Regions from separate parts of the Kosakonia calanthes genome, predicted to be linked through region 2. Evidence: predicted binding sites of a transcription regulator. Region 2 holds the regulator's gene; each other region holds the start of a gene.
The links. The regulator PurR, encoded in region 2, represses purine synthesis genes. The targets are predictions, from matches to a motif close to CANGCAAACGTTTGCNTG.

Region 1 (8,092 bases), 220 kb from region 2:
GCCAGCTCGCTGCGTAACACGCCTGAATCGGTTTCAAACAGGCCGATATAATCGTCAGGAACGCGAATTTCCGGCCAGCGGGCCATCAGAGAAGGTGCATCAAGTTTTTCTACCGTCAGTTTCCACTGCTCTGCGCTGTGGGCAACGTTGGCAAGGAAAGCGGAATCGGCGGGACCGAGGTTGATCACGCCCGTGCGTTCGAATACCGCTTCGCCACTTTCGGCGGCCAGTTCTTCCCAAAGCGTCTGGGCACGCAAGACCAACGGAACATATTTTTCACCTTCGCCGTAAGCGTGACGTATTAAACGCGTATCGCCGTGATGGCTTCCTTCCTGGTGCGGCGGTAAATGCGCATCTGTCATCAGCACATTTAGCCCGGCGCGGGTGGCATAATAGCCAGCCGCCGCGCCGACGGAACCGCTGCCGATAATAATCAGGTCGTATTTCATGGTGTTCTCCAGGCAAATGCGTTTTCAGGAGGGTAATTAAGCTGGAGGCGTTATACAAGGGCAGAAATAATTAAGGCACCGCGAGGGTGCCTTTTAGAGGTATGTAAAGCATTAATGCTAATGCCTGCGATACTCATCTTCCTGATAGTCGCCAGATTCAATCTTGGCAATGCCCGCTTCGAGAATCGATATAAACTGACGGGCGACATCGGTCGTTAACCACAACGTCTGGCCGACTTCGGTCTCTTCCTGAGCGGCTCTGTTTGGGGTCTGGTAATGCAACCGGAGCATCAGTGCGTCGTAACTATCCACGGTGCTGATGTCCCATCCGACCAGTGGATGGGTCTGGATGACTTCATTATTCTTTACCATCACAACCCCCTTATTGGCGTGTTTAATAAGACAACGGCTTTCGAGGTTCAATGCGTGTTTTAATTTGAAGCTTTTTCAGTATATCAACAACTGAGGGCTTTGATCGAAAAAATAAACACCTTGCAACATGTTTTTTGCGTTTATTGGTTTTTTTGAATAAGACAGCGCAAGGTTAACCACATATTTTCGTTAAAGACTTCGCTAATAATGATTTGCTGAAAAAAAAGACAAAAAAGCCGGGGCGACCCGGCAATAAGAACAATCTTTAAAGTAAATTAATCGGTGATAAACCAGTCATCAGCGCTTTCCCATGTCTCTTGCAGAATTTCGCTGATACGGTCTTTATCTTCTTTTGCGCCACCGAGAACGGAGAGATTATTTGCTGCGGCATAGCGAACCGAAATTTTATTTTCGCGATCGGGATAGTAGTTATTCAGACGGCGGGATAACTCGCCAGCCAGCGCGTCGATAGCGCCAGGCGGTAAGGATGTGGTTTTGGCAATTGTCACTTCAATGCGCATAACAGCCCCCTGTGTAATGTGCTGTATATTTATACAGTTAAATGAAACCCATTACAACAGGGGGCCAAAACTTTTTTAACCCTTAACGCGCCAGCGCACAGTTTCGCCCGCGAGGAACGGCACCAGCGTATCTTCCGGCAGGGCGATAGTTTCAGGTACCACGCTCTCTTCGCGCAGCAGTTCAATAAAGGTGTCGTTCACTGGCAAACCATAGAAACGCGGCCCGTTCAGGGAGCAGAAAGCTTCGAAGTGCTGCAACGCGTTCATCTCTTCAAACACCGTTGCGTAGCTGCCAAGCGCTGTCGGCGCGTTGAAACAACCGGCGCAGCCGCAACTGGCTTCTTTGCGATGACGCGCGTGCGGTGCGGAATCCGTTCCCAGAAACGCGCGATCAAACCCGCTGGCAACCAGTTCACGCAACGCCTGCTGGTGAATATTACGCTTAAGGATCGGCAGGCAGTAGAGATGCGGGCGCACGCCGCCCACCAGCATATGGTTACGGTTAAACATCAAGTGCTGCGGTGTGATGGTTGCCGCCAGCAGTTCATTACCGTCGCGCACATATTCGGCGGCATCTTTGGTGGTGATGTGTTCGAACACCACTTTCAAGCCCGGTAAACGCTGGCGCAATGGCTCCATCACCGTTTCAATAAATCGCGCTTCGCGATCGAAAATATCGATCTCCGCATGGGTCACTTCGCCGTGTACCAGCAGCGGCATTCCCAGTTTTTCCATACGCTCCAGTACGGGCATGATGGCGTCAATACTGGTCACGCCATGGCTGGAGTTGGTCGTGGCATTGGCCGGGTAAAGTTTGGCGGCCATGAAGACGTTTTCGTTGAAACCGCGCTCGACTTCATCAGCGCTCAGGCTGTCAGTCAGGTAGCAGGTCATCAGTGGGGTGAAATTTTGCCCGGCAGGCACCGCATCGAGAATGCGCTGACGGTAGGCAATCGCGGCATCAACGGTGGTCACAGGGGGAGCAAGATTGGGCATGACAATGGCGCGGGCGTAGGTTTCGCTGGTCCACGGCACCACGGTTTTCAACATGTCGCCATCACGCAAATGGACGTGCCAGTCGTCAGGACGGCGGATTTTCAAAACCTGGGATTGTGTCATTGGAAGGCTCCGGCTGGGTGAGAAACAGGTGTTTTTGCCGGAGACCAAGCATAAGGGGAAACGTTTTCGTTTGCATCCTTTTCCTGAAAAAAGGGCGCTCGCAGCGCCCTGAGGGATTTTAGTCGGTAAGGGGAATAATGATTTCGCCCGGTTTCACCTCAATCCCTTTGGCATATTTCTTCGCCAGCGCTTCGCCTTTACTGCTGTCCTCTTTCAGAACATAGGCGGGGCGTTGATTAAAGTAATTGCGCAGTGACTGGTTCAGGTAAGGCATGACGGTTTGCACAATGGTCTGCATTTTTTCCGGCGTGACTTTCGCATCCACTACTTCCATCTCTTGCAAATAAATCGCGCCTTTCTCTTTATCGAACACCGGCAGTGCTTTCAGCTTCAGTTTGATGATGGCTTTCTGGTTACCGAAGAGGGAAGTCATGTCCAGGTTCGCATCGCCCGTCAATGTCACCTTGTTAGGCTCTTCGCGCCCAATCTCGCTGGCGAGATTGTTCAGGACGATGTGGGCATCCGCTACGCCTGGCACACCGATATCTTTAGCGAAGTCATTGCGTTTTTGCAGCGCCTGGTTAATTTCCTGTTCACTGATGGAATATTGGGTCAACTGGTTACATCCTACCAGCACGCCGCTCACCAATAATGCAGCGGCCAAAATCATCTTCTTCATGAATTCCTCAACGTGTTCCTGATACTTCGATCCGGCGTAGCATGCGTCACGCGCCGCATAAAGGCCAGCGGAAAAAACCTAATAGGATGGCGGAAGCAAGGCGCCTCCGCCATAAGCGGGTTAAATGGCCATGGAGGACAGCAGGTTAACCTGCGTCTGTTTCGCCATGTTATCGCGGTAATCGGCAACCCGGGTGGGCCAGGTGATGCCGCTGACAAGGGTGAGGTTACGCAGCAGCGGGAAGAGATGAATGTCGTCGTCAGAGAGTTCGCCATTGACGGCGTTGGGTTGCACAATCAGCTTTTCCAGCGCACGGAGGTCGTCGCTGATATTTTTGACAAGCCCCGCGGAGTGCGAAAGGTGCTCGGCGAAATTACCGATTGCCGCCTCTTTTTTCGCCACAAAGTAGGCGCGCGCCTGCGGGGTTGAGAATTCATCGAATGCGGATTTGGCAATACGCGGGATCAGCAACTTGTTCGCGTAGCCATTTACCTTGCGCAGCCACTCTTCCACCTTCGGGTTTTGCTTACCGGTGAGCAGCGGTTTGCCGTCGAGTTTATCGACATAATGCACAATATCCATGCTTTCAGGCAGGTAACGGCTGTCATCCTTTTGCAGAATAGGCGCCATTTTTTGACCAATCATTTTGGTCGGCGTGGCCTCATCGTCGCTTAGCAGCACATTGAGTTCAACCGGGACGTTCTTCAGGCCAAAAATCATGCGGGCTTTTACACAGAAAGGGCAGTGATCATAAATGTAGAGTTTCACGTTTCTCCTCCATACTGGCTTATCCATCAACTACCAGTATGGTTGAGAGAAAACTGACGCGCAAATCAAGCGCCTGGCTCAAGCATCGGCGGATGAATGCGTTTCTGACCAAACTGCCACAGCAGTGCCATCGATGTTATCAGGCCGATAACGCCCAGCATCATCCACGGCAGTTCCGGTTGGTTAAAGGCTTTACCGGCGTCAAACAGCCAGCCGCCACCGGCATAACCGAGCGCGCCGCCGAACGCCAGGCCCAAACGGCTAAAGCCCATATAACTGCCGCGCGCACGGGCATCGGCCAACTGCGCGCTTAACGTTTCCCGCGCCGGTTCGGCGATAATCGAGCCGATATAAAACGTGCAGATAAGCGTAAACAACTGTTGCAGTGTGCCCACCATACCGATCGGCATCAGGCTGAAGGACATCACCAGCAGCCCGGCCATCAGGCGGTGCTCCAGGCGAAAACGTTTTTCGCTCCAGCGGGCAATCGGGTAGAGCAGCGACAGCGACAAACAGGCTTCAATGGCGTACATCCATTTCACAGGGGCGGGTGATCCAGCAATGTCATTGACCATAATGGGCAGCATCAACATTACCTGCACCGCCAGCATGTAATAGCCAGTCAGCGTCAGAACATAGGTGACGAATTTTTTGTCGCGCAACACGCGCGCCATGCCTTCGCGCACCGGCGCTTTTACCGTCGACAGTTTCCACGCGGGTAAAAACAAGGCGTTAAACGCCGCGCACAGCACAAACATCACCGCGCCTGCCGCGCACACCAAACGAAAATCATATTGCAATAACCAGCTGCCGAGCAGCGCGCCAATCACCGCGCCCGCGCTGTCTTGCATCATCAACAGGGAGAAAAACCGGCCGCGTTGATTCGGACGCACCAGTTTCACGACCAGGGCGGAGCGCGGCGGATCAAATAACGTACCGCTAAGCCCGGAAAGAATGCAGGAGAGCCATAGCAGCCAGGGTTCGTGTGCAACCCCCATTGCCATAAAGCTTCCCGCGCGCATCAGCATACCGGTGACGATCAGCGGTTTGGCACCGAAACGGTCGGCAATCGCGCCGCCGAAAATCCCCAAACCTTGCTGGATCAACTGGCGCAAACCGAGCGCAATGCCGACCATTAATGCGGCCCAGCCAAGTTGATCAACAAAACGAATGGATATCAGGGGAAAGACAACAAAAAAGCCGAGTACTACCAGCATATTATCGACAAGCAGGAAATATTTACCCAGGCTCCTTGCCTGCGATATGCGCACCATTTCCCCTCCGGGGAATTGAGAAAGATAAGACGTTCTTATTCTGCGGCTTCGCCAGTCTTTTTCACATATTCACGGTGACAATATTTTTTTATCAAAATCAGGCTTTGATTGAGAATTTTCATCGGAAATGGCGTTTAACGCAGAAAATGCCATGTTGCTGTTTTCACAGAGCGGCAGAGCAACTGTATAGTTAAGGCAAGGGGTTAAAAAGAGTCGCGAAACGAAGGAGTGGTAAGACATGTTTGGCTATCGCAGTAATGTGCCGAAAGTACGCTTAGTGACAGACAGATTAGTGGTTCGCTTGGTTCACGAGCGCGATGCCTGGCGGCTTGCGGATTATTACGCGGAAAATCGCCAGTTTTTAAAACCCTGGGAACCCGTACGCGACGAAAGCCATTGTTATCCTTCCGGCTGGCAGGCGCGTCTCGGCATGATCAATGAATTCCATAAGCAGGGATCGGCCTTCTACTTTGCGCTGTTGGATCCCGACGAGAAAGAAATCATTGGCGTGGCAAATTTTTCAAATGTGGTTCGTGGCTCATTTCACGCCTGTTATTTGGGGTATTCCATCGGGCAAAAATGGCAGGGAACGGGATTAATGTTCGAAGCGCTGACGGCGGCCATTCGCTATATGCAACGCACGCAACATATGCATCGCATAATGGCAAACTATATGCCGCACAATAAACGCAGTGGTGATTTACTCGCACGGCTGGGTTTTGAAAAAGAAGGTTATGCCAAATCCTATTTATTAATTGATGGGCAGTGGCGCGATCACGTACTCACTGCATTAACCGCGCAAGAATGGACCCCCGGTCGTTAAGGAAGGAGCAAAGATGAAGTATCAATTAACCGCCGTGGAAGCACGGGTGATTGGCTGTCTGCTGGAAAAACAGGTCACGACGCCGGAGCAGTATCCGCTTTCTATTAATGGCGTTGTCACCGCCTGTAATCAAAAAACCAACCGCGAACCGGTGATGAACCTCAGCGAGCATGAAGCCCAGGATGTGCTGGATGAACTGGTTAAACGCCACTATTTACGCACCGTCAGCGGTTTTGGTAACCGGGTAACGAAATACGAGCAGCGTTTTTGCAATTCTGAATTTGGCGATTTAAAACTGAGCGCGGCGGAAGTGGCGCTGATCACCACCCTGCTGTTGCGCGGGCCGCAAACGCCGGGTGAATTGCGCGGTCGCGCGGAACGCATGTACAAATTCGCCGATATGGCGGAAGTGGAAAACGCCCTTGAACACCTGACAACCCGCGAAGATGGCCCTTATACCGTGCGTCTGCCGCGCGAACCGGGCAAACGTGAAAGCCGTTATATGCATCTGTTCAGCGGCGATGTGCAGACGCTGGTCAATGTTGTGGAAGCGGTAAGCCCGCCAGAAGATTCGCTGGCCGTGCGCGTCGCCGCGCTGGAAGACGAGGTTGCAGAACTGAAGCAGCGTCTGGATTCGCTGCTCGCACATTTGGGAGATTAACCGTGACAACATTACGTATTGGCGTTGTAGGGCTTGGCGGCATCGCGCAAAAAGCCTGGTTACCGGTTCTGGGCGCGGCAACGGGCTGGACGCTGGCGGCGGCCTGGTCGCCAACGCGGGAAAAAGCGCTGCGCGTGTGTGAAACCTGGCGCATACCTTATGCCGATTCGCTGGCTTCGCTGGCGGCGCAGTGCGATGCGGTGTTCGTGCATACGTCTACGGCGTCGCACTATTCGGTGGTCAGCGAACTGCTCAATCTGGGCGTTCATGTTTGTGTCGACAAACCGCTGGCGGAAAATCTGCAAGATGCAGAGCGGTTAATCGAACTCGCGGCGCGTAAAAAACTCACGCTGATGGTCGGTTTTAACCGCCGTTTTTCGCCGCTTTACCGCGAGTTGAAACAGCAGATGCCGCAGGCGTCCTCATTGCGCATGGATAAACATCGCGCCGATAGCGTGGGGCCGCACGATCTTCGCTTTACACTCCTTGATGATTACCTGCATGTGGTGGATACCGCGCTCTGGCTGGCGGGCGGCGCCGCGCAACTGAAAAGCGGCACGCTGTTAACCAATGACGATGGCGCGATGATCTACGCTGAGCACCATTTCGGCGTCGAACATCTGCAAATCACCACCAGCATGCATCGCCGGGCGGGCAGCCAGCGCGAGTGGGTCCAGGCGGTGACCGACGGCGGGCTGTTCGATATCACCGATATGCGCGAATGGCGCGAAGAGCGCGGGCAGGGCGTTGTGTCTCGCCCGGTCGCCGGCTGGCAAAGCGTGCTTGAGCAGCGCGGTTTCGCCGGATGCGCGCGACATTTTATTGAATGCGTGCAAAATCAGACGGTTCCTGAAACCGCCGGTGAACAGGCGATCCTCGCCCAGCGGGTAGTGGAAAAGCTGTGGCGCGAGGCGATGAGTGAATAATTCCTGTAACATCTGGCGATAGTAATTCGCCTTTTTCTCTGTAGACTAAGCGCTTCGCTGTATACCAACGCCTGCCATGCAGGCGTTGTGTCTTATGGAAACCAGAATGAACTTATTAAAATCGCTGGCGGCAGTCAGCTCCATGACGATGTTTTCACGCGTGCTGGGTTTTGCGCGCGACGCCATTGTGGCAAGGGTTTTTGGCGCGGGCATGGCAACCGACGCCTTCTTTGTGGCGTTTAAACTGCCCAACTTGTTGCGGCGCATCTTTGCCGAGGGGGCATTTTCCCAGGCATTTGTGCCGATCCTCGCGGAATATAAAAGTAAGCAAGGCGAAGACGCGACGCGGGTGTTTGTCGCTTACGTCTCGGGGCTGTTAACGCTGGCGCTGGCGATTGTCACGATCCTTGGGATGCTGGCCGCGCCGTGGGTCATCCTCGTCACCGCGCCCGGCTTTGCCGATACGGCAGACAAATTCAACTTAACCTCGCAGCTTCTGC
Region 2 (8,092 bases):
AGTATTGCATCTGCGGATCCAGCATGCGGGTAAACAGGTCATTACCGAGATCGTAATGCTCTTTTCCGACAATCCAGGCCCTTTTTTTGCTTTGCAGATTAAATAATCTTGCTCCGGCAATGCGGAGTGTGTCTTTTAAATGATGAGGGAGCTGTTTTTCCAGTCCAGCGCGGAGAACTTTGGTGAAGAATATGTCCAGGCGGTCGCATTCCCACCAGCCGTCCATATAACTTTCGCCGAGTCCAAGCGAGCCTTCCTGCAAAACACGTTTAAAAAAATCAGGATTTTTCACCTGAATATCTGAAGCGGCGGGACCGTTGACACGGATGCCTGCGCGGTTCAGCAGTTCGTTTGCTATACGGAACCAATTATCATCCCGTACGCTAACTTCTTCTATACACGATGAACTCATAACTTCTCCATCACTCGCAGTGATCAGAACCGTCGAAGCGCGAAATCGCGTTTTCCGGCTTGTGAGAAATCTCACGGTTCGCACCGTGAGGCTGATATCCGACGTTAACAGAGGAAGGGAGATGACCCTTGCCAGAAAGGCCTTCCGTGGTGAAACGAGCACGATCCTGTGCCCGTTAATACATAATATTTATCGTAATTATGGAACAACCGAAAATGAGTATAGGCCTCAATATCTGGCGATTCAACATAAAGCTGTTAGCAAGCTAATGGATTAGAGGGTGATAATTGCTTGTGCAACTATTTGAGAGAAGAAGACGGTTCGGCCTCTTCCGCTAGCGGCAAATGCTTCATCTGGCGTTGCAAGGAATAACCCAGCGCGGCAAGCAATACCATTGACAACATCACACTGGTGGTGGTCAGCAGCGGTGTGGCAATCAGCCACGACACCACCAGGCTCGCCAGAAAACAGAGCCCCAGTTGCAGCGTGTTTTGCAGCGCCGCTGCCCGGCCAGTCGCCTGTGGGAACGGGCGCAGCGCCTGCGCGACGACGATCGGGTAGATGGCACCGTTTGCCATCGCCATCACGCAGAACGGGATCAGCAGCGTGGTCAGGGTGACGCCAGACATAAAGCCGACAGCCCAGGTGGCAAGCACGCTTAATCCAAAGGCCGCCAGCAGCCACGGCAACAGGCGGGAGCCGTTCCATTTCTGCAAGGCCGCCCGGCAACCGTAACCGCCAATTAAGAAGGCGATGGTTTGCGGCACATAGCTCAGGCCAATAATCGACGGGCCATAACCCATTTCATGCAGGATAAATGGTGAGCCGGTCAGCCAGGCGAAAAAGCTGGCGGAGCAGGCGGCGTAGATAATCACATTGCCGCGATAATCGCGGGTACGCAGCAGGTCCATAAACGTCAGCGCCGGTTGCGGGTTCTCAACGTGTTTAACCGCAGGGCGCAGCCGGAAAGCCGGCACCATCAACACCAGCGTAATGATCAGCAGGGTGGCGAAAATGGCCTGCCAGGAGAGATGGGAGAGGATCCAGGCGCCGAGCAGCGGTGCCAGCGCCGGGGTTAACCCGACCAGCGGCATAATGGTGGCGAAAATGCGGTTAACGCGGTGCGCCGGATAATGGTCAGTCACCAGCGCTTGCCAGCTTACAGTGGCCGCGCAGACGCCCACTGCCTGCACAAAGCGCAGCACCAGCAGCAGTGTGGCATCGCGTATCCATAATGTACCCACGCAACCTAACGCGAAAATGGTCAACCCGATCAGCAGAATCGGTTTGCGTCCATAACGATCCGACAGCGGCCCCCACACCAGTTGCGCGATCGCGAACCCCGCCAGAAAGAGGCTGAGCGTGGCGCTGACCACGGCGGAAGAGGTTTGCAAATCTTGTTGTATTGCACTGAAAGCGGGCAGGTACATGTCGGTGGCTAAAAAGCCCAGCACGCTTAATCCCGCGAGCCAGACTAAAAATCCTTTGCCAGGTTGCATTATGGTTTCTCTTTGTTGCAGGTATTTAGGGGTGTCGAGTGTAAGGAGTGCAATAACAGTTGTGAAACGCTAATATTTGCGCATTGGTTTCAAAATTTTTGCAGGCAGATTATGTGGTCAGAATATTCCCTTGAAGTGGTTGATGCGGTGGCGCGCAATGGCAGTTTTAGCGGTGCGGCGCAAGAGTTGCATCGCGTGCCTTCTGCGGTGAGCTATACCGTTCGGCAACTGGAAGAGTGGCTGGCGGTTCCGCTGTTTGTGCGTCGCCATCGTGATGTAGAGTTAACGCCCGCAGGCGTCTGGTTTTTGAAAGAAGGGCGTTCTGTTATCAAAAAAATGCAGGTCACCCGCCAGCAGTGCCAGCAAATCGCCAATGGCTGGCGCGGGCAACTGGCGATCGCGGTGGACAATATCGTTAAACCTTCGCGCACGCGGCAGCTAATCGTTGATTTTTATCGCCATTTCAGTGATGTCGAATTACTGGTTTATCAGGAGGTGTTTAATGGCGTCTGGGATGCGCTTTCTGACGGACGCGTTGAGTTGGCGATTGGCGCAACGCAGGCCATTCCGGTCGGTGGACGTTATGCGTTTCGCGATATGGGCATGCTTAGCTGGAAATGCGTGGTTTCCAGTCAACATCCTTTGGCTGCAATGCCCGGCCCGCTAAGTGATGAGACGTTGCGCAACTGGCCTTCGCTGATTCAGGAAGATACGTCGCGTTCATTACCGAAACGCATTACCTGGCTGCTGGATAACCAAAAACGCGTGATTGTCCCGGATTGGGAATCGTCGGAAGCCTGTCTCTCGGCGGGGCTGTGTGTGGGCATGGTGCCGGCGCATTTTGCCAGACCGTGGTTGGATAGCGGAGCCTGGGTGGCGCTCGAACTGGAAAACCCGTTTCCGGATGCGGCTTGCTGCCTGACATGGCAACAAAACGAGGCATCGCCCGCCTTAAATTGGCTGCTGGAGTACCTGGGAGATAGCGAAACGCTGAACAGTGAATGGTTGCGGGAGCCGGAGTAACGGCCCCCGCGAAAGAAGATTAACGGCGGTAGTCGCGGAACGGGCCATCGGCCACCGAGCGGCGCTCTACCAGGCGCGGATGCACCTCAATCGATTGCGACTCTTCACGTTTGTTGACGATGCGGTCAAGCAACATGGTAAAGGCGGTTTCACCCAATGAATCTTTCGGCTGATGAATCGTCGTCAACGCTGGCGTGAAGAAGCGAGAGTTGCGCACATTGTCATAACCGATAACCGAAATATCCTGCGGTACGCGTAAACCCATCTCATCAGCGGCGCACAGTGCGCCCATCGCCATAATATCACCGCCGCAAAAAACGGCGGTAGGGCGGTGCGACTGGCCGAGGATCTGCTGCATGGCGCGGTAACCAGATTCCGGTTCGAAGTCGCCCTGCACAATCCAGTTTTCCGGGACGGAAATCATGGCTTCTTCCATCGATTTCATAAAGCCCGCCAGACGGCCTGCGCCGGTATTACGCTCCAGCGGGCCGGGGATCACGCCGATATCGCGATGCCCGCGTTCAATAAGATAGCGGCCTGCCATATAACCGCCTTCGAAGGCGTTATCAATGACAGAATCGGTAAAATCGGCTTTTGCTTCGCCCCAGTCCATCACCACCATCGGAATGTGGCGATACTCTTCCAGCATGCTTAAAACAGATTCGGGATATTCAGAGCACATAACCAACAGGCCGTCGACGCGTTTTTGCGCCATCATCGACAAATAAGCGCGCTGTTTTTCGTGGCTATTCCATGCGTTACCCAGAATCAGGGTGTAGCCTTTCTGGAAACATTTCTTTTCGACAGCTTCGATGATTTCGGCAAAATAGGCCGCTTCGCTGCTGGTGGCCAATAAACCGATAGATTTTGTGTGATTGACTTTCAAACTGCGCGCCACGGCGCTCGGCGAATAGTGCAGTTCTTTGATCGCGGCCCACACGGCGTTGCGCGTCTCTTCGGCGACGAAGCGTGTTTTGTTAATTACATGTGATACGGTTGTAGTGGAAACGTTTGCTCGTTTCGCGACGTCTTTAATCGTTGCCATCAGATATTACTCCAGACCATATCGTAAGCTCCTGATAATACTTAAGGTAAACGTTTGCCTTTAAACACCCTGAACTCAGCAAAAAGAGTGCGGTACGCCGGGAAAACGACACTGGACGTCAGGAGGGGAGTCAATGGCCGGTACGCTTATAAATTTAGCGTCGAATTTTGTCTTATCTTGAGCAAAAGGGGAAGAGTTAAAACGATTCTCCCTCTAATTCCCGCAAGATTTTTAGGATAATTTGTGCAAAAATGCGCTATCTCACTTTTTGTGGGGAAATTAAAAGGAGAGAAATTGATGAGCACCGATCTTAAGTATTCATTATTCACCACCGTCATCGTTCTGGGTCTGATTGTTTTCGGCGCGCTGACCGCAGCACTGCATTGATCTATCGCGAGGGAGAGCTTTCTCCCTCGGTTTTCCTGCCTTATCTCCTGCATTTGTATCTGTTGCGCAATAATCTTTTGTCATTCAGCTAACTTCTAATTTATGTGACAGCTGTCATACTTTTGTCTTCAACGACAGAGTCGAGCGTCGGCATGTCATTTTCGGAGCCAAAATATGAAAATTAATTTCCCTTTGCTGTCCCTGGCTATCGGTGCCTTCGGTATCGGTACTACGGAGTTTTCCCCAATGGGATTACTGCCGGTGATTGCCCGCGGCGTTGACGTTTCCATTCCGGCGGCAGGGATGTTGATTAGCGCATACGCTATCGGCGTGATGGTCGGCGCCCCCCTGATGACGCTGCTGCTGTCGCATCGCGGTCGTCGTAACGCGCTGATCTTTTTGATGTCTATTTTTACCTTGGGTAACGTGTTGTCGGCCATTGCGCCAGACTACTCCACATTAATGCTCGCCCGCATCGTTACCAGCCTGAACCACGGCGCATTCTTCGGCCTCGGTTCGGTGGTGGCCGCAAGCGTGGTTGCGAAAGAAAAACAGGCCAGCGCAGTCGCCACCATGTTTATGGGGCTGACCATCGCTAATATCGGCGGCGTGCCTGCCGCTACCTGGCTGGGTGAAACCATCGGCTGGCGCATGTCATTTATGGCCACTGCCGGACTGGGCGTGATTGCTATGTTGAGCCTGTTCTTCTCTCTGCCAAAAGGCGGCGCGGGTGCGCGTCCGGATGTCCGCAAAGAGCTGTCAGTACTGATGCGTCCGCAGGTTCTCTCTGCGTTACTGACCACCGTGCTGGGTGCTGGAGCCATGTTTACGCTCTATACCTATATCTCTCCGGTACTGCATACCATTACTCATGCTACGCCGGTATTTGTTACCGCCATGCTGGTACTGATTGGTGTGGGCTTCTCGATTGGTAACTATCTCGGTGGGAAACTGGCGGACCGCTCTGTTACCGGCACGCTGAAAGGCTTCCTGGTGCTGCTGATTGCGATCATGCTGGCCATCCCGTTCCTGGCGCGCAGTGAAATTGGCGCAGCCATCAGCATGGTGGTGTGGGGCGCGGCGACCTTTGCGGTGGTTCCGCCGTTGCAGATGCGTGTGATGCGCGTTGCGCATGAAGCGCCGGGCCTGTCGTCTTCGGTTAACATCGGTGCCTTTAACCTCGGTAACGCCCTGGGTGCAGCGGCAGGTGGTGCGGTGATTTCTGGCGGTCTGGGGTATGCGTTTGTATCGGTGATGGGCGCAATCATCGCCGGATCGGGTTTGTTGGTGGTGCTGCTTACCAGCCGTACTCAGCCAGAAACTGCCTGTGCGACGCTGAATAACAAATTGAATCAATAAGAAGGAGGGGCTTGCCCCTCCTTTTTTTATGCAACAAAAAGGTTATGCGGCAAAATTTTTTGTCACGAACGCCCAGTTAACCAGCGCCCAAAAATGCTCAAGGTAGCTCGGACGAGCGTTACGGTAATCAATGTAATAGGCATGTTCCCACACATCGATCGTTAACAACGGTGTCGCATCCGTCGTCAGAGGCGTACCGGCGTTAGACGTCGAAACAATCGCCAGTGTGCCATCCGCGTTTTTCACCAGCCATGTCCAGCCTGCACCGAAGTTTTTCACTGCCGCGTCGGTAAACTGCGCTTTGAACTCGGCGAAACTGCCAAAGGATTGGGCAATCGCCGTTGCCAGTTCGCCTGTTGGCTCACCACCAGCGTTAGGTGCCAGGCAGTTCCAGTAAAAGCTATGGTTCCAGACCTGCGCAGCATTGTTGAAAATGCCGCCTTCGCTGTTCTTCACAATCGCTTCCAGCGTTTGGCCTTCAAAAGCGGTACTTTTGATCAGGTTATTGAGATTGGTGACATACGTTTGATGGTGCTTGCCATAATGGTATTCCAGCGTTTCCGCCGAAATGTGCGGCATCAGGGCGTCTTTGGCATACGGTAATGCGGGTAGTTCGAACGACATTGCTGCTCTCCTTTATTCTTGTCATACACTCAATAGCCCTACTGAGTGTGCGGCTAGGGTAGCAGAATAAAAGGACTGACCAAAGAGAGCGTTACCTGCCGCACGTGCGGCAGGTAAGGGAGGATTAACGGATGGTTTTCGGCGTAACGACGCGGCGTGCGCCGACATAATGGCGCTGCCAGTAATCTTCGCTTAACGAGGTCACCTGAATGTCCTGGCCGCTGCGCGGAGACTGAATGAATTTGCCATTACCAACATACACGCCAACGTGATCGGCAGTACCGCGACCCTGGGTGCGGAAGAACACCAGATCGCCGCTTTCCAGTTCAGCCACGTTAACCGGTGAAGCATCACGCAGGTGATACATTTCATTGGCCGTGCGTGGAATACGGAATTTCACCAGATCTTTATACGCGTAATAAACCAGGCCGCTGCAATCGAAACCGGTGCTCGGTGACGTACCGCCCCAGTGATAAGGTTTGCCAATTTGATTCATCAATTTGGACATCGCGGTTTTCTGCGCTTTCTGAATTCGCACTTTATGAATATCGGCGAGTGTTGCAGATTGGGTGCTTTTGACTTTAATGCAGTGAGGCTTGTGGCCTTTGCGCGTCGTACATTTTTCAGTCCAGGTAATGGAAGCCGTTTTGGCTGTGTTGGATACTTTACGACGCGAGGTGAGTTTGCTGGCTTTATTGCTGGTGGAAACTTTTTTGGTCGACGAAGACTTTTTCGTCTCCGTGGTTTTTTTGATGGTTGTTTTTTTTACCGAACTGCGGCTGCTTTTCTTTGCTGTTTTTTGTGATGTGTTTTTTTTCTTACGTTCGGATGCTTTCGCCAGATGTGTTTTTTGCACGGCCGAGGTTGGCGCCTGTTCAGATGCGCTCGCTAATGGCGTGAAAGACAACGTGGTGAACAACAAAGCACAGAGCGTGATTGAAGCTTTAGGTATCCGCGCCACTGAGCAATCCCCTGTTAGGGCAGGCATATATAATGCTTGCGTATGATTTTCAAAACTCGTCGATTCTAATCTATAAAAAGCCCAAAAGTTAATACTGTTTTTGCATCTAAAACTGCGTTTCGTTAACGAGCGCAAAAAAAAGCAGCAAAACGTTTCTCTGCGCTCAAAGCTTAAGCAGCAAACGGCCGCCAAATCAGAAAAGCATGAAGCGTGAACAAAATGTTATTTTCCGTTGCGGCCCTGACCCGCTACAATATCCGACTCTGCCGTAGAAGAAGTTGAAGGAAGCAAGACCATGAGTGAAACTCTTGAAAAAATTCAGCGCCAGATCGCTGAAAACCCGATCCTGCTGTACATGAAAGGCTCTCCGAAACTGCCAAGCTGCGGTTTCTCTGCTCAGGCTGTACAAGCGCTCTCTGCGTGCGGCGAGCGTTTTGCGTATGTTGATATTCTGCAAAACCCGGATATCCGCGCCGAGCTGCCGAAATACGCGAACTGGCCGACCTTCCCGCAACTGTGGGTTGAAGGCGAGCTGGTGGGTGGTTGCGATATCATCATTGAAATGTATCAGCGCGGCGAATTGCAGTCGCTTATCAAAGAAGCGGCGGCAAAATTCAAAGACGAGCCGAGCGCTGAATAACCCGCGCTTTCTTTAAGCGATGGATAAAAGGGTTCATGTTTCGACATGAGCCCTTTTTTTATGGATTGACGCCTCTCCAGTAAAGTTGATGAGACGTGAATATTTCATTTGCATTCATTCGCCTGCTAATTGACTCAATAAA
Region 3 (8,092 bases), 630 kb from region 2:
TTATGATTGCTATATCACTGCGGCATTGCTGATCGACATTATGCAAGTGTCGGGCTGGACGCCGGATCAAATGGCGACCGTGACGGGCCGCCCGGCGCTGCTGACCACGTTTACCTTTGGCAAATATCGCGGCAAACCGGTCTCGGAAATTGCCGATCGCGATCCGGGCTACCTGCGTTGGTTATTCAATAACCTTGATAGCATGAGCCCGGAACTACGCTTAACGCTGAAACACTATCTGGGCGAGGGATAATTACCCCTGCCCCGGTAACGTCCCCTGTGCCAGCGCAATTAAAAACGCATACTCCAGCGCTACGCCTTCGTACGATTTGAAGCGCCCGGATTTTCCCCCGTGCCCGGAATCCATGTCCGTGCACAACAACAGCAGATTATCATCGGTTTTATACTCGCGTAGTTTCGCGACCCATTTCGCCGGTTCCCAGTATTGCACCTGGGAATCATGCAAGCCGGTCGTCACCAGCATATGCGGATAGGCATGCGCTTCGATATTGTCGTAAGGACTGTAACTTTTGATGTAGTGATAGTAGGTTTCGTCTTGCGGGTTGCCCCACTCTTCAAATTCGCCAGTGGTTAACGGGATGGATTCGTCGAGCATGGTGGTGACCACATCGACAAACGGAACCTGCGCAATCACACCGTGGAATAATGAAGGCCGCGAGTTGATGACGGATCCCATCAATAAACCACCTGCACTTCCGCCCATTGCATAGCAGAACAGCGGCGAGCCATATCCCTGTGCCAGCAAGCAATCGGTGACATCAATAAAGTCGTTAAAGGTATTTTTCTTGTTGAGGAATTTGCCGTCTTCGTACCACCCATGTCCCAGCTCGCCGCCGCCACGAATATGGGCGATGGCGCAGACAAAACCGCGATCCAGTAAACTCAAGCGGCTACTGCTGAAATCCGCATCCATGCTGGCACCGTATGAACCGTAGCCATACACCAGCAGCGGATTCTCCCCCTGGCGGAAATGTTTTTGGTTGTAAACCAGCGAGACGGGCACTTCAACGCCATCCCGCGCGCGAATCCATAAGTGCTCGCTGCGATACTCGCTGGCGTCAAAACCCGCCACTTCAATTTGCTTCAGCACTCGCCGTTCACCGGTGTCCATATCCAGCTCGAACAACGTATCCGGGGTGGTCATCGAGGAGTAACCGTAGCGCAAGCGCGAGGTTTCTGGCTCGGGGTTATAGGCAAGCCAGGTCACATAAGCGGGATCGTCAAACGCGATACCAATCACTTCGCGGGTTTTACGGTTGATTTGCCGCAAGCTGGTCAGCCCACGTTGCCGCTCCTCCACCACCAGCCAGTCGGTAAACAGCGTAAAACCCTCCAGCATGATCTGCTCACGCGCCGGGATCAGCACTTCCCAACGCCGCTCATCACGCACTTTGGTGCGATACAAACCGAAGTTTTTGCCATCACGATTGGAACGCAAATAGAAGGTGTGCTGGAAGTGATCGAGGCTATATTCGTGGTCTTTGCGCCGTGGCAGAAAACACAGCGGCTGAGCATCTGGCAGCTCCGCATCCAACAGCAATACTTCGCTGGTTGTCGCGCTGGCGAGATGAATGGTGATGTAGTGCTGCGAGGTCGTTTTGCTTAACCCGACATAGAAGGTGTCGTCATTCTCTTCATAGACCAGTTCATCCTGCTGTGCAGGTGTGCCGACGGTGTGACGCCAGACCTGAAACGGCAGCAGCGTGGTCGCGTGTTTACGCACGTAGTAGATCGTTTCGGAATCATTGACCCAGACGAATTCCGGCGAAATGTTATCAAGGACTTCCGGATACCAATTGCCTGTGTCGAGATTGCGAAAACGCAGACCATATTGCCGACGCGAAAGGAAATCTTCCGCGATCGCCATAATGGTGTTGTCAGGTGAGATTTCGAGGCCGCCTAAAGTGTAGAACTCGCTATGCGACGCTCGCTGGTTGGCATCAAGTAAGACTGACCATTCATCCCATTCTGAACTGAGTACGGATTGGCGCTGATAGATGGCGTATTCGTTACCGGGTTCGTAAATATGCCGGTAACGATAGCCATTTTTGATGTAGGGCGCGGAGATTTCTCGCTGCGGAATGCGGGAAATGATTTCCTGCAACAGGTCGTCTTGCAGCGCTTGCTGGGACGCCATCACTTCGCGCCCGTAGTCATTTTCCTGATGAAGATAATCAAGCACTTCTGGCTGCGAGCGCGAGTCGTCCCGCAACCAGAAATAATTGTCGATACGCGTATCGCCATGCATCGTCATGGCGTATGGGATTTGTTTTACTTTCGGCAACATAGCACCATTCTTTTTTTGGTTTTACATACCTATAAGGTTGGCAAAACCCGCGCACGTTGCAAGCGAAACGTCGTAATGCTCAGGGGGGAAGCGTCAGTTTTTGCTGTTTGAGATCCTGTTCGATGCCGTCACGGACGTCTTGCGGGATATTGAGCGCATCCCCGAGCGCATTCAAATAGCTGCGCTCCATAAAATGATCAATGTCGATTGCGGCACAACTGAGGAAGTAGACTTCCAGCGCCTCTTCTTCATTCTGAATACCCTGCGCCAGCCGCGCCGGATCAAGTGGCTGCTCAATGGCTTTCGCGACCAGTTCCCTGCCCTGACTTTCAACACCCGCTTCGCGCAACTGTTGTTCAATGGCAGCCTGTTCTTTTTCATCAATATGACCGTCGCTTTTGGCGGCGAAAACCAGCGCCAGGATCAGGCGCTCGGTACGCACATCTAGCGGCGAATGGTGCTGACCAAATTGCGGCTCGCCTTTGTGCGCTTCGCGAATACGGTCTTTGTATTTATTCCACAGCACGGTTCCCGCAACGGCTCCACCGCCCACCAACAATGCGCCAGTGCCATATTTTGTCAGCAGTTTGCGCGATGATTTGCTGGCGACCAGCAGCCCGGCTAAACCGCCCAGAGCACCTGGCACAAGCAGATTATTCAGCCCTTGCCCGTTGGAGGGTACTGCCGTCGTGGATGCGCTCTTTTGACCAAGTAGCGATTGTAATTGATTCAACCAATTCATAATGCCCTCTCGCTTACAGATGTAGGTGTGCCAAGAGTAAGCGAGAGGGGTGTCAGGAAATGTCTATGTCTGGAAAGGAAGGGAAAATTGTGTCACTGCGCTTGCGGTTGGTACTCTGCTTTTCCCGCTTTGCAGTCAACCATGACACGGTAATGGATATCGGCACTCTTACCGCGCACAGTCAGAGGCACCGTCCATTTATCATTCTTGCCAGTAATATCTTTCGGGCTGACCCAAACCACCGGATCGGCCTGACCGATTTTCTTTTGATCGTCAGCCCAACGAACGATGCGGTTTTGCAAATAATCGCGCTTGACGCTGGCGGTAATACCCGCAGCGTCAAGCCCCTCACAAGAGGGAAACTTCACGACTTTATCTGCTGCGGCCTGGTCCGTTGCGGCATACGCCGCCATGCTGCCTGCCAGCAAAAGCAGACCGGTAAAAAACCCTGCTATTTTCATGCTTATCTCCTGGTTCGTGCCCATTCAAAGCATGGTACAAATTGCTGGCGGTGCAAGATCAGGCGACTTTCGCGCGCTTCGCTGCGCTTTTGATATCCACCGCATCGGACGGTTGTTCCTCATCCGCTTCGGCAGGTGAAGCAGCTTCTTCACTTTCAGCATCAGGCAGCTTGCCTGATTTCAGGATGCCGTTGAGCGCGTCTTTTTGCTCGGCCAACCACAGCGCCATACGATCGCGCGCGTCATCTTCCAGTTCTACCGGGCCAGTACCCAGCCAGTCGCCCAGCACTTCAGCCAGATCGAGCATTTTATCGTAAGCATCAGCTTCCTTTTTGCTGGCAAAAGACATTTTTTCCTCACCTTCTCGAATGACTACGTATTTAATTTCTACCGCCATGATGCAGCCTCATTTTACTGTGTATTTATACAGCATGCTAGCGCGATGAAAAAACCACCGCAAGTGAAAAAAGACAGACGCAAACGTTTTCGTTTATACTGCGCCCAGTTTTTTTCCAATGGTACGATGCTATGACTCTTTTAGGAACAGCGCTGCGCCCTGCAGCCACGCGTGTGATGTTATTAGGCTCCGGTGAACTGGGTAAAGAAGTGGCGATTGAATGCCAGCGCCTGGGTATTGAAGTGATTGCGGTTGACCGCTATGCCGACGCGCCGGCCATGCATGTGGCGCACCGTTCGCATGTCATTAATATGCTCGATGGTGAAGCGTTAAAGACGCTGGTCGCGCTGGAAAAACCGCATTTTATCGTGCCGGAAATCGAAGCAATCGCCACCGATATGCTGATTGAGCTGGAAGCCCAGGGCCAGAATGTTGTTCCCTGCGCTCGCGCGACCAAACTGACCATGAACCGCGAAGGGATTCGCCGCCTGGCTGCCGAAGAGTTGCAATTACCGACCTCCAGCTATCGTTTTGCCGACAGCGAGGCGGCATTTCGCAGCGCAGTGTCTGAAATCGATTTGCCTTGCATTGTAAAACCGGTGATGAGTTCCTCCGGCAAAGGACAAAGTTTTATCAAAAGCGCCGACCAGCTGACAAAAGCCTGGGACTATGCACAGCAAGGCGGGCGCGCGGGTGCCGGGCGCGTTATCGTTGAAGGCGTGGTTAATTTCGATTTTGAGATTACGTTGCTGACCATCAGCGCCGTCGATGGCGTTCATTTTTGCGCACCGGTTGGTCATCGCCAGGAAGATGGCGATTATCGCGAATCCTGGCAGCCGCAGCAGATGTCCGACGTGGCGCTTGAACGTGCGCAGGAGATTGCCCGCAAAGTGGTACTGGCGCTGGGCGGCCATGGCCTGTTTGGCGTTGAACTGTTTATTTGTGGCGACGAAGTGATTTTCAGTGAAGTCTCACCACGCCCTCATGATACGGGCATGGTCACGCTGATTTCTCAGGATCTCTCCGAATTCGCGCTGCATGTTCGCGCGTTTCTCGGGCTGCCGATTGGCGCTATTCGCCAGTACGGCCCGTCCGCGTCGGCGGTGATCCTGCCGCGCCTGAGCAGCCAGAATGTCACGTTCGATAATGTGCAAAATGCCGTGGGCGCGGGCGTGCAACTGCGTCTGTTCGGCAAACCCGAAATCGACGGAACCCGACGCATGGGCGTTGCGCTGGCCGTGGCGGATGATGTCGAAAGCGCAGTAGAACGCGCAGTTGCCGCAGCATCGGCAGTGAAAGTCAACGGATAAAAAAAACCCGGTCAGCTTAACGCTACCGGGCATCTTATCATCAGGCGGGTCATGCACCCGCCTGACCCATTACTGTTTTGCGCCTTCGACTGCTTCGCGCGCCAGTTTGGTGATGCGATCGTAATCCCCTGCTTCCAGCGCATCGGCCGGTACCAGCCAGGAACCGCCGATACACAGCACGCTTTTCAGCGCCAGGTAATCGCGGTAGTTAGCCGGAGAGATACCGCCAGTCGGGCAGAAACGAACCTGAGAGAACGGACCCGCGATAGCCTGCAGCGCTTTGGTGCCACCATTCGCTTCAGCCGGGAAGAATTTGAACTCTTTCAGGCCGTAATCCATACCCAGCATTAGTTCAGAAACCGTGCTAATACCCGGGATCAGCGGGATAGAGCCTTCGGTCGCGGCTTTCAGCAACGGCTCGGTCAGGCCAGGGCTGATTGCGAACTGCGCGCCAGCAGCGGTCACTTCCGCCAGCTGCTGCGGGTTCAACACGGTACCCGCGCCGATGATGGCATCCGGCACTTCTTTCGCGATAGCGCGGATAGCGTCAATGGCACAAGCCGTACGCAGAGTCACTTCCAGAACGCGAACACCACCTGCAACCAGCGCTTTCGCCATCGGTACGGCGTGCTCCAGTTTGTTCACTACGATCACCGGCACTACCGGACCCGTTTTCAGGATTGCTTCTGCACTCGTTTTCCAGTTTTTCATCAGTGTTTTTCTCTCGCCAGAACTAAATCTTATCGTCTTAAAAAGTGATACAGGTTGCGCCCTGTTCCGCACCGGAAAGTTTTTCCCGCAGCGCGCCGAACATTTCGCGCCCTGTGCCTACGCGCATCGCGCTCAGGTCAGGAATATGCGGCTGACGCGCGGCAAGTTCGTTGTCATCAACCAGCAGCGTTAACTCGCCTGTCTGCCCGTTAACCCGGATAATATCGCCATCACTCACTTTCGCCAGCAACCCACCATCATAAGCCTCTGGTGTAACGTGAATCGCCGACGGCACTTTACCTGAGGCACCTGACAGCCGTCCATCGGTAACTAATGCAATTTTGAAACGGCGGTCCAATAATACACCAAGTGGCGGCATGAGTTTATGTAATTCTGGCATACCGTTCGCTTTTGGCCCTTGATGACGCACAACAACCACGCAATCGCGATCCAACAGACCCGCCTCAAAGGCCGGTAAAACGTCATGCTGGCTTTCGAAAATCACTGCTGGCGCTTCAATCACCTGGTTTTCTACCGGCACAGCGGACGTTTTCATCACCGCGCGACCAAGGTTGCCGCTGAGTACTTTAGTACCACCATGTTTGGAGAATGGTTTCTCAATGGTGGCGATAATGTCTTCATCCAGCGACGCGGCTGCGCCTTCACGCCAGTCCAACTCGCCATTGTTCAGCCACGGTTCGTTGGTATAACGCGTCAGACCAAAGCCCGCCACAGTGTTCACATCTTCATGCAGCAGACCGCCTTTCAGCAGTTCACGCAGCAATACCGGAACACCACCGGCTGCCTGGAAGTGGTTAATGTCCGCCGGGCCATTCGGGTAGAGGCGCGCCAGCAGCGGTACCACTTCAGAGAGTTCAGAGAAATCATCCCAGTTGATGATGATGCCTGCGGCGCGCGCCATTGCTACCAGATGCATGGTGTGGTTGGTGGAACCACCGGTCGCCAGCAGGGAAACGATACCGTTCACCACCACTTTTTCATCGATCATTTTGCCAAGCGGCATCCATTCATTGCCGTTGCCGGTCAAACGCGTGACCTGGCGGGCTGCGGCTTCCGTCAGCGCTTTACGCAGCGGTGCGTCCGGGTGAACAAAAGAGGAACCCGGCAACTGCATACCCATAAACTCAATCACCATCTGATTGGTGTTCGCGGTGCCGTAGAAGGTACAGGTTCCCGGCGCGTGGTAAGACGCGGCTTCGGATTCCAGCAGCGCCATGCGATCGACTTTCCCTTCTGCATAAAGCTGGCGGATGCGCACTTTTTCTTTGTTTGCCAGGCCGCTGGACATCGGACCTGACGGCACAAACAGCGCCGGTAAATGGCCGAATGACAGGGCTGCCATCGCTAAACCCGGGACAATTTTGTCGCAGACGCCGAGATATAACGCGCCATCAAACATGTTATGGGATAACCCGACCGCCGCTGACATGGCGATCACTTCGCGGCTCAGCAGCGAAAGTTCCATGCCATCCTGCCCCTGCGTTACGCCATCACACATTGCCGGAACGCCGCCCGCAACCTGGCCGACTGCGTTCACCGAATGCAGGGCTTTGCGAATGATGTCCGGATAAACCTCATAAGGTTGGTGTGCGGAAAGCATGTCGTTGTAGGAGGTGATGATGGCAATGTTGTTGCGCAACATGCTTTTGAGCGAAGCTTTATCATTGGGCTGGCACGCGGCAAATCCGTGCGCCAGGTTCCCACAAGCCAGGGTTGAGCGGCGTACTGTGTCGCTTTTCGCTTGTTCAATGCGCGCCAGGTAGGCTGAGCGGGTTTCGCGCGAACGTTCAATAATGCGATTTGTTACGCGTAACATTGTTGAGTTCATAGAGGCTCCTGAAATTTATCTGTTCGGGGAAACCGCGTTGACAGTGTTTTTCGTTTTGCGTAACAAGTTGAAAACACCAGAGCGCCGCGCCCCAAAGGCAAAATCGCTTCAGCCAGTGTAATAAAAAAAGCCCCGCTGGTGAATCCAGTCGGGACCTGAAAGATGAAAAATTGTGCGGATATCTGTGTTAGATCATGTTACCGGTAAAATAACGTAACCGTAATTACTCGAATTCGTTCCAGGAGCGGCCATCGCGGGTGATCATTGCCACCGACGCAACCGGGCCCCAGGTGCCGGCCTGATAAGGCTTCGGC
Region 4 (8,092 bases), 790 kb from region 2:
TACGCGCCAGAGTGCATCAGCCGTGGCTGCAAACCCTGTTTCTCGCCCTGCCGCTGTTTATTCGCCATCGCGTGGCCGCGAAAATGCGTGCCGGAAGCAGCGCCTCGAATAACAGCAAGACGCTGGAAATGATGGATGTGACTCAACAGGCGGTGGTTGACGCCATGGAAAAACATCACGTTCAGTGGCTGATCCACGGTCACACCCATCGCCCGGCCGTGCATGAACTCACCGCGAATCACGCCCCGGCGTACCGCGTAGTATTAGGGGCGTGGCACAGCGAAGGGTCAATGGTGCGCGTCAGCGAAACCGACGTTGAGCTGATCCCTTTTCCCTTCTGACAGCGTTCGCTCTTGCTCCTGCGCCTGCCATAAACGGGCGTAAAGCCCGCCCTTCGCCAGCAAGTGCGTATGCGTGCCTCGTTCCACAATCCGGCCATTCTCCAGCACTAAAATCTGCGACGCGAATTCAACGGTGCGCAGACGATGGGCGATCATCAATACCGTTTTCCCACGCGCCAGCTTGCTGAGCGCCATTTGCACCTGCGCCTGAGAAAGCGGGTCCAGCAGGGCTGTGGCTTCGTCGAGAATGATGATCGCCGGATCTTTTAACATCATCCGCGCAATCGACAGCCGCTGACGCTCACCGCCGGAAAGCCGCTGCGCACCCTCGCCCAATCGCGTGTGGTAACCCTGTGGCAGCCGCTCGATGAATTCCTGGCACCAGGCCTGGCGGCAGGCTTCAATTATCTGTTCATCATTGGCCTGCGGGTTGCCAATGCGCACATTGTCCAGCACCGAGCCATCAAACAGCTGCACATCCTGCATCACATACCCCATACGCTGGTGCAGTTCGCGCGCGCCGAGTTTCGCCAACGCAACACCGCCGAGCGATATTTCACCCTGCTGCGGCGACCAGAAACCGCCCAACAAATGCAGCAACGTGCTTTTGCCGCTGCCGGAGGGCCCCACCAGCGCCGTCACGCTACCTTCCGGGGCAGTGAAGGAGATATCGCTGACCACCGGCTGACTATCGTAGGCGAAACTCACCTTCTCAAAACGAACGCTGTTCCCTTGCGTGGTGGAACCATTGCCCTCCTCCGGCTGCGTGGGTTCGGCCATTAACGCGTCCAGTTTTGCCGCTGATTGCCGCATCACCCGCAGCAACGTAAACCACGCCGCCGCGTCCAGCAGCGGGCTAATCACTTTGTACCCCACCAGCACAAACAGCAGCCATGTCGCTGGCGGTAGCGCGTCTTGCTGCCACAGTGCGGCGGCGGTGATAAACATCACTACTAACCCGCTTTCTGCCAGCAGGCGAAACAGCAGCACACCGCCACCTCCCCAGGCTTCCATCCCCATACTCGCACGGCGGATATCGGCAAATGTCTCATCGAGGCGCACCAGCATCTGTTGATGGCGGTTAAACAAACGCAGGGTTTTGATACCGCTAACAAACTCGACCAGCAAGCCGGAGGCGATGGCAAACCGCTGCCCCTGCTCACACGCGCCGCGCAGCAGGAAATGGGTCATCAGCCACAGCAGCAACGCGCCAGGAATCACGGTGGCAAACAGCGCCAGCGTGAGCCACGGGTCGACCAGCATTAGCAGCATTGCAAACAGTAGCGGCGTGACCAGCCCCAGCACCACTTCCGGCAGCATATGCGAGAAAATCTCTTCCACCCGTTTCACTTGGTCGGTCAGCAGCGCCGAGGTTGAACCAACCCGATGCCGCTGAAACCAGCCGAGCGGCAAACGCCGTAAATGCTCGGCCAGCGCCTGACGGTACTGGCTCATCAACGCGTAGCTGCCAAGAAAACAGTCCAGTTGACCAAAATGGGAGAACACCAGTTGCGCCAGCAGGCAAATGCCCAGCCCGGCAGCGAGCCAGCTCCACTGGCTCCAGCCCCCGCCGCCCCACTGCAAATCGCCAAGGGCAAGCCAGGCGATAAAAAACGGCAACACCGTAAACAACTGCGCCAGCGTGCGCAGCGCAATGCCGCGTAAAAACTGGCGACGCCCCTGTTGTGAATAACGTAATAACCCGCTAAGCCCTTGCACCCGCTGCCTCCTGTTGTTGATCACGAATATGCCACTGCTGTAAGCGAAACTGGCTGTGCCACAAATCCCGATACAGCGGGCTGTCGCGCAATAACGCCGGATGGTCGCCAAGCGCGACCAGTTCACCGTTATCGAGCAGCAAAATAGCCTCGGCGTGCTGCACGGCGAAGAGCCGGTGGGCAATGGCCACCACGGTCATCGCAGGCCAGGTCTTGCGCAGAGCGAGATAAAACGCGTTTTCGGTCAGCGCATCGGCGAACGCCGTGGCTTCATCGAGAATGAGTATTGTCGGTTGCGCCAGTAGCGCTCGCGCAATGGCAATCCGCTGACGTTCGCCGCCTGAAAGGCTCACGCCCCGCTCGCCAACCAGGGTTTGCAGGCCTTGCGGTAGCGCCGCAACAAACGCCTGTGCCTGTGCAACACCCAGCGCCTGCCAGATTTGCTCATCGCTGGCCGACGGGCAGCCAAGCCGCAGGTTTTCCGCCAACGTGCCGCGAAAAATAAACACCTCCTGGCTGACCATCCCCAGCAACTGCGCGCGGCGAGCATCAGAAAGGCGGTCAACCGCCACGCCGCCCAGCGTGATTTCGCCTTTGTCGGGCGACAATAGACCGGCCATCAACCAGGCGAGGGTCGATTTCCCCGCGCCGGACGGCCCCACCAGCGCGTAAAACCCGCCCGGCGAAAGGGTAAAAGAGAGATCGTTGAGAATGGGGCTGCCGGGGTAGCCAAAATACACATGGCTAACCTGCAAGCGGAGGTCGGCAGGCGTCGGATCGTCATTGCTTGCGGCAGGTTGCAAAAAGACAGCGATGCGCGCCACGCCCGCCAGCATTTCGCGGATCAGAGAGGCCATAAACGTTACGCGCAATAGCGGCTGAATCAGCCCGCTCCCGAGCAGTAAAATCAGGATTAACTGCGCCACCGTCAGGCCGCCGTGGCTTACCCGCCAGATCCCCAGCGGCAGCAAAATAAAGATGCTGGCATTGAGCAGCACCGTAAACAGCGACCAACCGGGCACCGCACTGTGCGTAAAACGGGTGATCAGCGCGCGGTACTGTTCGAGGCTATCGTTCAGCAGGCGAAAGGCGCGACTGCTCTGGCAAAACGCCTTCATCACCGGAATGCCGCGCACATATTCCACAATCGCGGCGTTCAGCTTACTGGTCGCCGCGTTATATTCCGCGACCCGCTCAGCCATGCCGCGCATGGCGATTTTCTGCGCCAACAACGCCAGCGGAACCGTTGCCAGCGCAGCCAGCGCCATTTGCCAGTCGCTCCAGAAGAGAAACGCAGCGGCCACTAACGGGCTGAGTAATGCGGCGGTGAAATCCACCGTATGGTGAGCGATAAACCCTTCCAGCCGTTCGACATCGTTGATCACGATATTGCGCAAACTGCCGGAAGCGTAGGTCGAAAGCTGGCTTAAGGGCAGGCGCGTCAGCCCGCGCGCGACAGCCATGCGCACATCGTAAAGTACGCGAAACGCCGCCCGATGGCTAAACCACCCGGCGATCGCCAACAGCAGATATTTCACCCCCAGCGCCAGCGCTAACCAGGCGGCCAACTCCAGCAAATTTTCCGGGTGCTGAACGGCTTGCCAGAGCAAATACCAGGGCAGCAATTCACTGATAACCGACAGCGCCGCCAACAACATCGCGGCGATTAGCCCGGCGCGCTGCCCGGCAATCAGCGTCAGTAAAAGGTGAGACGGCGAGTTCATGGCGGTTCCTCCCGTGGGAACGGAAGGAGGACTAACGTGTGACATCTGGCGTTCCCTGTTATGAAAAAAAGCGGGCGACGCCGTGCGTTTTGCGCGTCACCCGGCGGGAGGCGCGTGGTTTTTACGGTACGCTCCCGGCGTCATACCAAATTGCTGGCGGAAAAAACGGTTTAAGTGGCTGGCGTGGCTAAAGCCGCTCTGGACAGCAACCTCTTGCAGCGAAAGCCGATCTCCCAGCAGATGACGGGCATGTTCCAGCCGCCTTTGGATCACGTAGTTCCATAGCGTGATGCCAAACATCGCTGGAAAGCCGCGCTTGAGAGCCATCAAACTGAGCCCACAAATCTGGGCGATTTCCCCCATCGACTGCACCTGCGTAGCATGCTCGCGCACATAATCGCGTGCCGCGATCAGCCGCCTTCGGTCACGGCTTTGCAACTCCCGCGTCGGCGCCGGGCTGGCGGCGAACAAATCAACACCGCGCAGTGCTTCCCATAAAGCACCGAGCGCCAGGCTTTCCAGCCGTAACGTCCCCAGCGCACTTTCGTCATTCCACGCCAGCAATATCTGGCGCAATTGTTCCTGCAATGCGTGATTCAGCGCCGCGCTAAACACGCGCCCGCCCTCTTCCGGCAGCGGTAACGCAGCGGCATAGAGCGTATTGAGCAGCGCGGGTTCAAAGTCGACGATCAGCAGATCGTAAAAGTGGTTGCGGGGGAAAAAATCGAACCCGCTGCATGACACTGCCGAACAGGAGATCAGCAGTGTGTTGGCGCCGAACTGCTGCACCTTTTGCTGGTTAAGCTGGAAAGTGCCTGCCCCTTCACGCATCAGCACCAGCGAGAAATGCGCCGGAAAATCGCCGCGCACCACTTTGTCATTGCTGAGCGTCGTGCAAATCGCCGTCAGGCGAATGCGCGGCGACAGCACCCTGCATCGCATGCCGGGCATTGTACGTTGATTCATCGCGGTTCCTTGCGCCACAAAGATGATAATGGTTGTTATTAAGCCGGATGATGCAATAGCGAACCCGAACGTGCAATCGCGAAGGGCAGTGCGCCAGGCGATGACGTCGTAAAGAAGCGGTGAATTTTGGACACCTTCTGCGTAGCGAATTTCGCCAGCGAACATCGCTACGCAACCGTTTTCCTTGCCGGTATTCCGTGCTATTCTCTGTGCCCTCTTACGTAGTCTGAAGCACACCCACAGGAGTTTTGAGACGCATGTCTTCAAGCAACCAACCGGCGCGCATCGCCATTGTTATGGGCTCGAAAAGCGATTGGGCCACCATGCAATTCGCCGCAGAAATCCTCGATACCCTGAATGTCCCGCACCATGTTGAAATCGTCTCCGCACACCGCACTCCGGACAAACTTTTTAGCTTCGCCGAAAGCGCTGAGCAAAAGGGTTTTCAGGTGATTATTGCCGGTGCCGGCGGCGCGGCGCATCTGCCGGGCATGATTGCCGCCAAAACGCTGGTACCAGTGCTGGGTGTGCCGGTACAAAGCGCCGCATTAAGCGGTGTCGACAGTCTTTATTCCATTGTGCAAATGCCGCGCGGTATTCCGGTCGGTACGCTGGCGATTGGCAAAGCGGGCGCGGCAAACGCGGCGCTGCTGGCCGCGCAAATCCTCGCCCAGCACGATGCCGCGCTGCATCAGCGCCTGGCGAACTGGCGCAAAGCGCAGACCGATGATGTGCTGGATAACCCGGACCCACGGGGTGCGGCATGAAACAAGTTTGTGTATTAGGCAACGGTCAGCTTGGCCGCATGCTGCGCCAGGCCGGTGAGCCGCTGAGCATCGCAGTTTGGCCGGTAGGGCTGGATGAAGCGCCAGAAGCGGTGCCCTTTCAGCAGAGTGTGATCACCGCAGAAATTGAACGCTGGCCGGAAACGGCATTAACCCGCGAACTGGCGCGCCATCCGGCGTTTGTTAACCGCGATGTGTTCCCGGTGATCGCCGATCGTCTGACGCAAAAACAGCTGTTCGATAAGCTGGAATTAGCCACCGCGCCGTGGCAGTTGCTGGCGGATAAAAGCGAATGGCCGGCGGTATTTTCCCGCCTTGGCGATCTCGCCATCGTGAAGCGCCGCGTCGGCGGCTACGATGGTCGCGGGCAGTGGCGTTTGCGCACCGCCGATACCGATCAGCTACCGGATGAGTGCTACGGCGAATGTATCGTCGAGCAAGGCATCAATTTCTCAGGCGAAGTTTCTCTGGTCGGCGCACGCGCCCACGACGGCAGCACCGTGTTTTATCCGCTGACCCACAACCTGCATCAGGATGGCATTCTGCGCGCCAGCGTGGTGTTCCCGCTGCCGAATGCACAACAGCAGAAGCAGGCGGAAACGATGCTGTCGGCGATCATGCACGAGTTGAATTATGTGGGCGTGATGGCGATGGAGTGTTTCATCACCCCGGCCGGGCTGCTGATTAACGAACTGGCGCCGCGCGTGCATAACAGCGGGCACTGGACGCAAAACGGCGCGTCGATCAGCCAGTTTGAGCTGCATCTGCGCGCGGTAGTGGATTTGCCGCTGCCGCAACCGGTGGTCAACAGCCCGTCGGTGATGATCAACCTGATTGGTACCGATTTAAACTACAACTGGCTGAAGTTGCCGCTGGTGCATCTGCACTGGTACGACAAAGACGTGCGTGCGGGGCGCAAAGTCGGCCATCTGAACCTGAATGATGACGATAACGCACGCCTGAGGGCGACGCTGGAAGCATTAGTTCCGCTGCTGCCGCCGGAGTACGCCAGCGGCATCGCCTGGGCGCAATCGAAGTTGTAGCCGCTATGCCCGGTGGCGCTTCGCTTACCGGGCCTACAAAACCGAGCCCAAAGCCAAATCAGCGTTTGTCCCGTAGGCCGGATAAGGCGCAGCCGCCATCCGGCAAAACCGCACCACCATTCACAAAACCAGCGTTCGTTCGTAGGCCGGATAAGGCATCGCCGCCATCCGGCGAAATCCCCTCAGAGCCGTCGGCAAAACGCACCTTTGTTCTCCCCTTTTGCGGGCGTAAAATCTGTACCCGCTTTTGCAGAGGACGCCACATGAACAACGCCACGGATTATCTTGCCATCCTGCGGGATGACATCCCCCTTATTGATGTACGCGCGCCGGTTGAATTCGCGAAGGGCGCGATGCCCTCCGCCCTCAACCTGCCGTTAATGAACGACAGCGAACGCGCGGCGGTAGGCACGTGTTACAAACGCGAAGGCGCGCAAGCTGCATTGCGACTCGGCCACCAATTAGTAAACGGTGAATTACGCGAACAGCGAATCGAGGCGTGGCTGCAAGCCTGTGCGCAACATCCGCAGGGGTATCTTTGTTGTGCGCGCGGCGGCCAGCGTTCGCATATTGCACAGCAGTGGTTGCGCGAGCGGCAGGTGGATTACCCCCTGGTGGTCGGCGGTTATAAAGCGCTGCGCCAGGCCGCCATTGAGGCGACCCACCAGCGCATACAGCGCCCGCTGCTACTGGTTGGCGGCTGTACCGGCAGCGGCAAAACGTTGCTGGTTCGCGCACAAACAAATGGGATTGATTTGGAAGGGCTTGCCCGCCATCGAGGGTCGTCGTTTGGCCGCACAGTGCAGCCGCAGCGTTCACAGGCCAGTTTTGAAAATCATCTGGCGGCGGCGCTGCTGAAAATCACCCCGGATTTTTGGCTGTTGGAAGATGAAGGGCACGCGATCGGCGCCAATCATTTGCCCGACATTGTGCGTGAGCGGATGGCGCAATCGCCGCTGGTAGTGGTGGATGAACCGTTTGCGCGACGCCTTGAACGCTTGCGCGAGGAGTATTTTGTGCAGACGTTGCGGGCGTACATCGAACGCGATGGCGAAGAAACCGGCTGGCGCGCTTACGCCGAGTATCTGCGCCACGGGCTGTTTGCGATTCGCCGCAGGCTGGGGTTACAGCGCTTCGAGCAGCTCAGTGTGCGGCTGGAATCCGCCTTAAGCGAGCAACAGCGCAGCGGCAAGAGTGAAGCGCATTTCGCCTGGCTCGCACCGTTGTTGGAGGAGTATTACGATCCGATGTATCGCTACCAGCTTGAGAAACGCGCGCCAGCCATTCGTTTTCGCGGCACGTTCGAGGACGTATCCGCATGGTTGGCGGCGTTGTAATCGCCGGATGGCGGCTGCGCCTTATCCGGCCTACATTGGGGTGGGTAATCCGTAGACCGGATAAGCGTTTAGCGCCATCCGGCAAACATCAGCCCACAAGACATCAATGCCGGTCGCGTTTATCGGCGCGTTTCGCCAGCCAGTCGCCCAACATCTGCACCACCTGCACCAGCACAAT

Region 1: the regulator PurR is predicted to act here: its motif matches at 2,515-2,532, upstream of pyrC (dihydroorotase).
Region 3: the regulator PurR is predicted to act here: its motif matches at 3,985-4,002, upstream of purT (formate-dependent phosphoribosylglycinamide formyltransferase).
Region 4: the regulator PurR is predicted to act here: its motif matches at 4,918-4,935, upstream of purE (5-(carboxyamino)imidazole ribonucleotide mutase).

Annotation. Positions count from the first base shown of each region.
Region 1 is NZ_CP151800.1:2,874,745-2,882,836, reverse strand. Features, by position in the region: gene solA (N-methyl-L-tryptophan oxidase) at 1-449, opposite strand, end outside; gene bssS (biofilm formation regulator BssS) at 567-821, opposite strand; gene dinI (DNA damage-inducible protein I) at 1,097-1,342, opposite strand; gene pyrC (dihydroorotase) at 1,418-2,461, opposite strand; gene AAEY27_RS13545 (lipoprotein) at 2,580-3,140, opposite strand; gene grxB (glutaredoxin 2) at 3,261-3,908, opposite strand; gene mdtH (multidrug efflux MFS transporter MdtH) at 3,974-5,182, opposite strand; gene rimJ (ribosomal protein S5-alanine N-acetyltransferase) at 5,421-6,005, shown strand; gene AAEY27_RS13525 (YceH family protein) at 6,019-6,666, shown strand; gene AAEY27_RS13520 (Gfo/Idh/MocA family protein) at 6,669-7,592, shown strand; gene murJ (murein biosynthesis integral membrane protein MurJ) at 7,699-8,092, shown strand, end outside.
Region 2 is NZ_CP151800.1:2,657,841-2,665,932, reverse strand. Features, by position in the region: gene cfa (cyclopropane fatty acyl phospholipid synthase) at 1-412, opposite strand, end outside; gene punC (purine nucleoside transporter PunC) at 712-1,911, opposite strand; gene punR (DNA-binding transcriptional activator PunR) at 2,023-2,934, shown strand; gene purR (HTH-type transcriptional repressor PurR) at 2,954-3,979, opposite strand; gene AAEY27_RS12455 (YnhF family membrane protein) at 4,277-4,366, shown strand; gene AAEY27_RS12450 (MFS transporter) at 4,541-5,725, shown strand; gene sodB (superoxide dismutase [Fe]) at 5,768-6,349, opposite strand; gene AAEY27_RS12440 (C40 family peptidase) at 6,474-7,310, opposite strand; gene AAEY27_RS12435 (Grx4 family monothiol glutaredoxin) at 7,606-7,950, shown strand.
Region 3 is NZ_CP151800.1:2,026,224-2,034,315, reverse strand. Features, by position in the region: gene exoX (exodeoxyribonuclease X) at 1-253, shown strand, start outside; gene ptrB (oligopeptidase B) at 254-2,308, opposite strand; gene AAEY27_RS09560 (tellurite resistance TerB family protein) at 2,388-3,053, opposite strand; gene yebF (protein YebF) at 3,143-3,511, opposite strand; gene AAEY27_RS09550 (YebG family protein) at 3,570-3,908, opposite strand; gene purT (formate-dependent phosphoribosylglycinamide formyltransferase) at 4,040-5,218, shown strand; gene kdgA (bifunctional 4-hydroxy-2-oxoglutarate aldolase/2-dehydro-3-deoxy-phosphogluconate aldolase) at 5,288-5,929, opposite strand; gene edd (phosphogluconate dehydratase) at 5,967-7,778, opposite strand; gene zwf (glucose-6-phosphate dehydrogenase) at 8,002-8,092, opposite strand, start outside.
Region 4 is NZ_CP151800.1:3,449,742-3,457,833, forward strand. Features, by position in the region: gene lpxH (UDP-2,3-diacylglucosamine diphosphatase) at 1-341, shown strand, start outside; gene AAEY27_RS16240 (ABC transporter ATP-binding protein) at 288-2,060, opposite strand; gene AAEY27_RS16245 (ABC transporter ATP-binding protein) at 2,047-3,783, opposite strand; gene AAEY27_RS16250 (helix-turn-helix domain-containing protein) at 3,880-4,749, opposite strand; gene purE (5-(carboxyamino)imidazole ribonucleotide mutase) at 5,007-5,516, shown strand; gene purK (5-(carboxyamino)imidazole ribonucleotide synthase) at 5,513-6,577, shown strand; gene AAEY27_RS16265 (hypothetical protein) at 6,636-6,842, opposite strand; gene mnmH (tRNA 2-selenouridine(34) synthase MnmH) at 6,841-7,914, shown strand; gene AAEY27_RS16275 (methionine ABC transporter permease) at 8,018-8,092, opposite strand, start outside.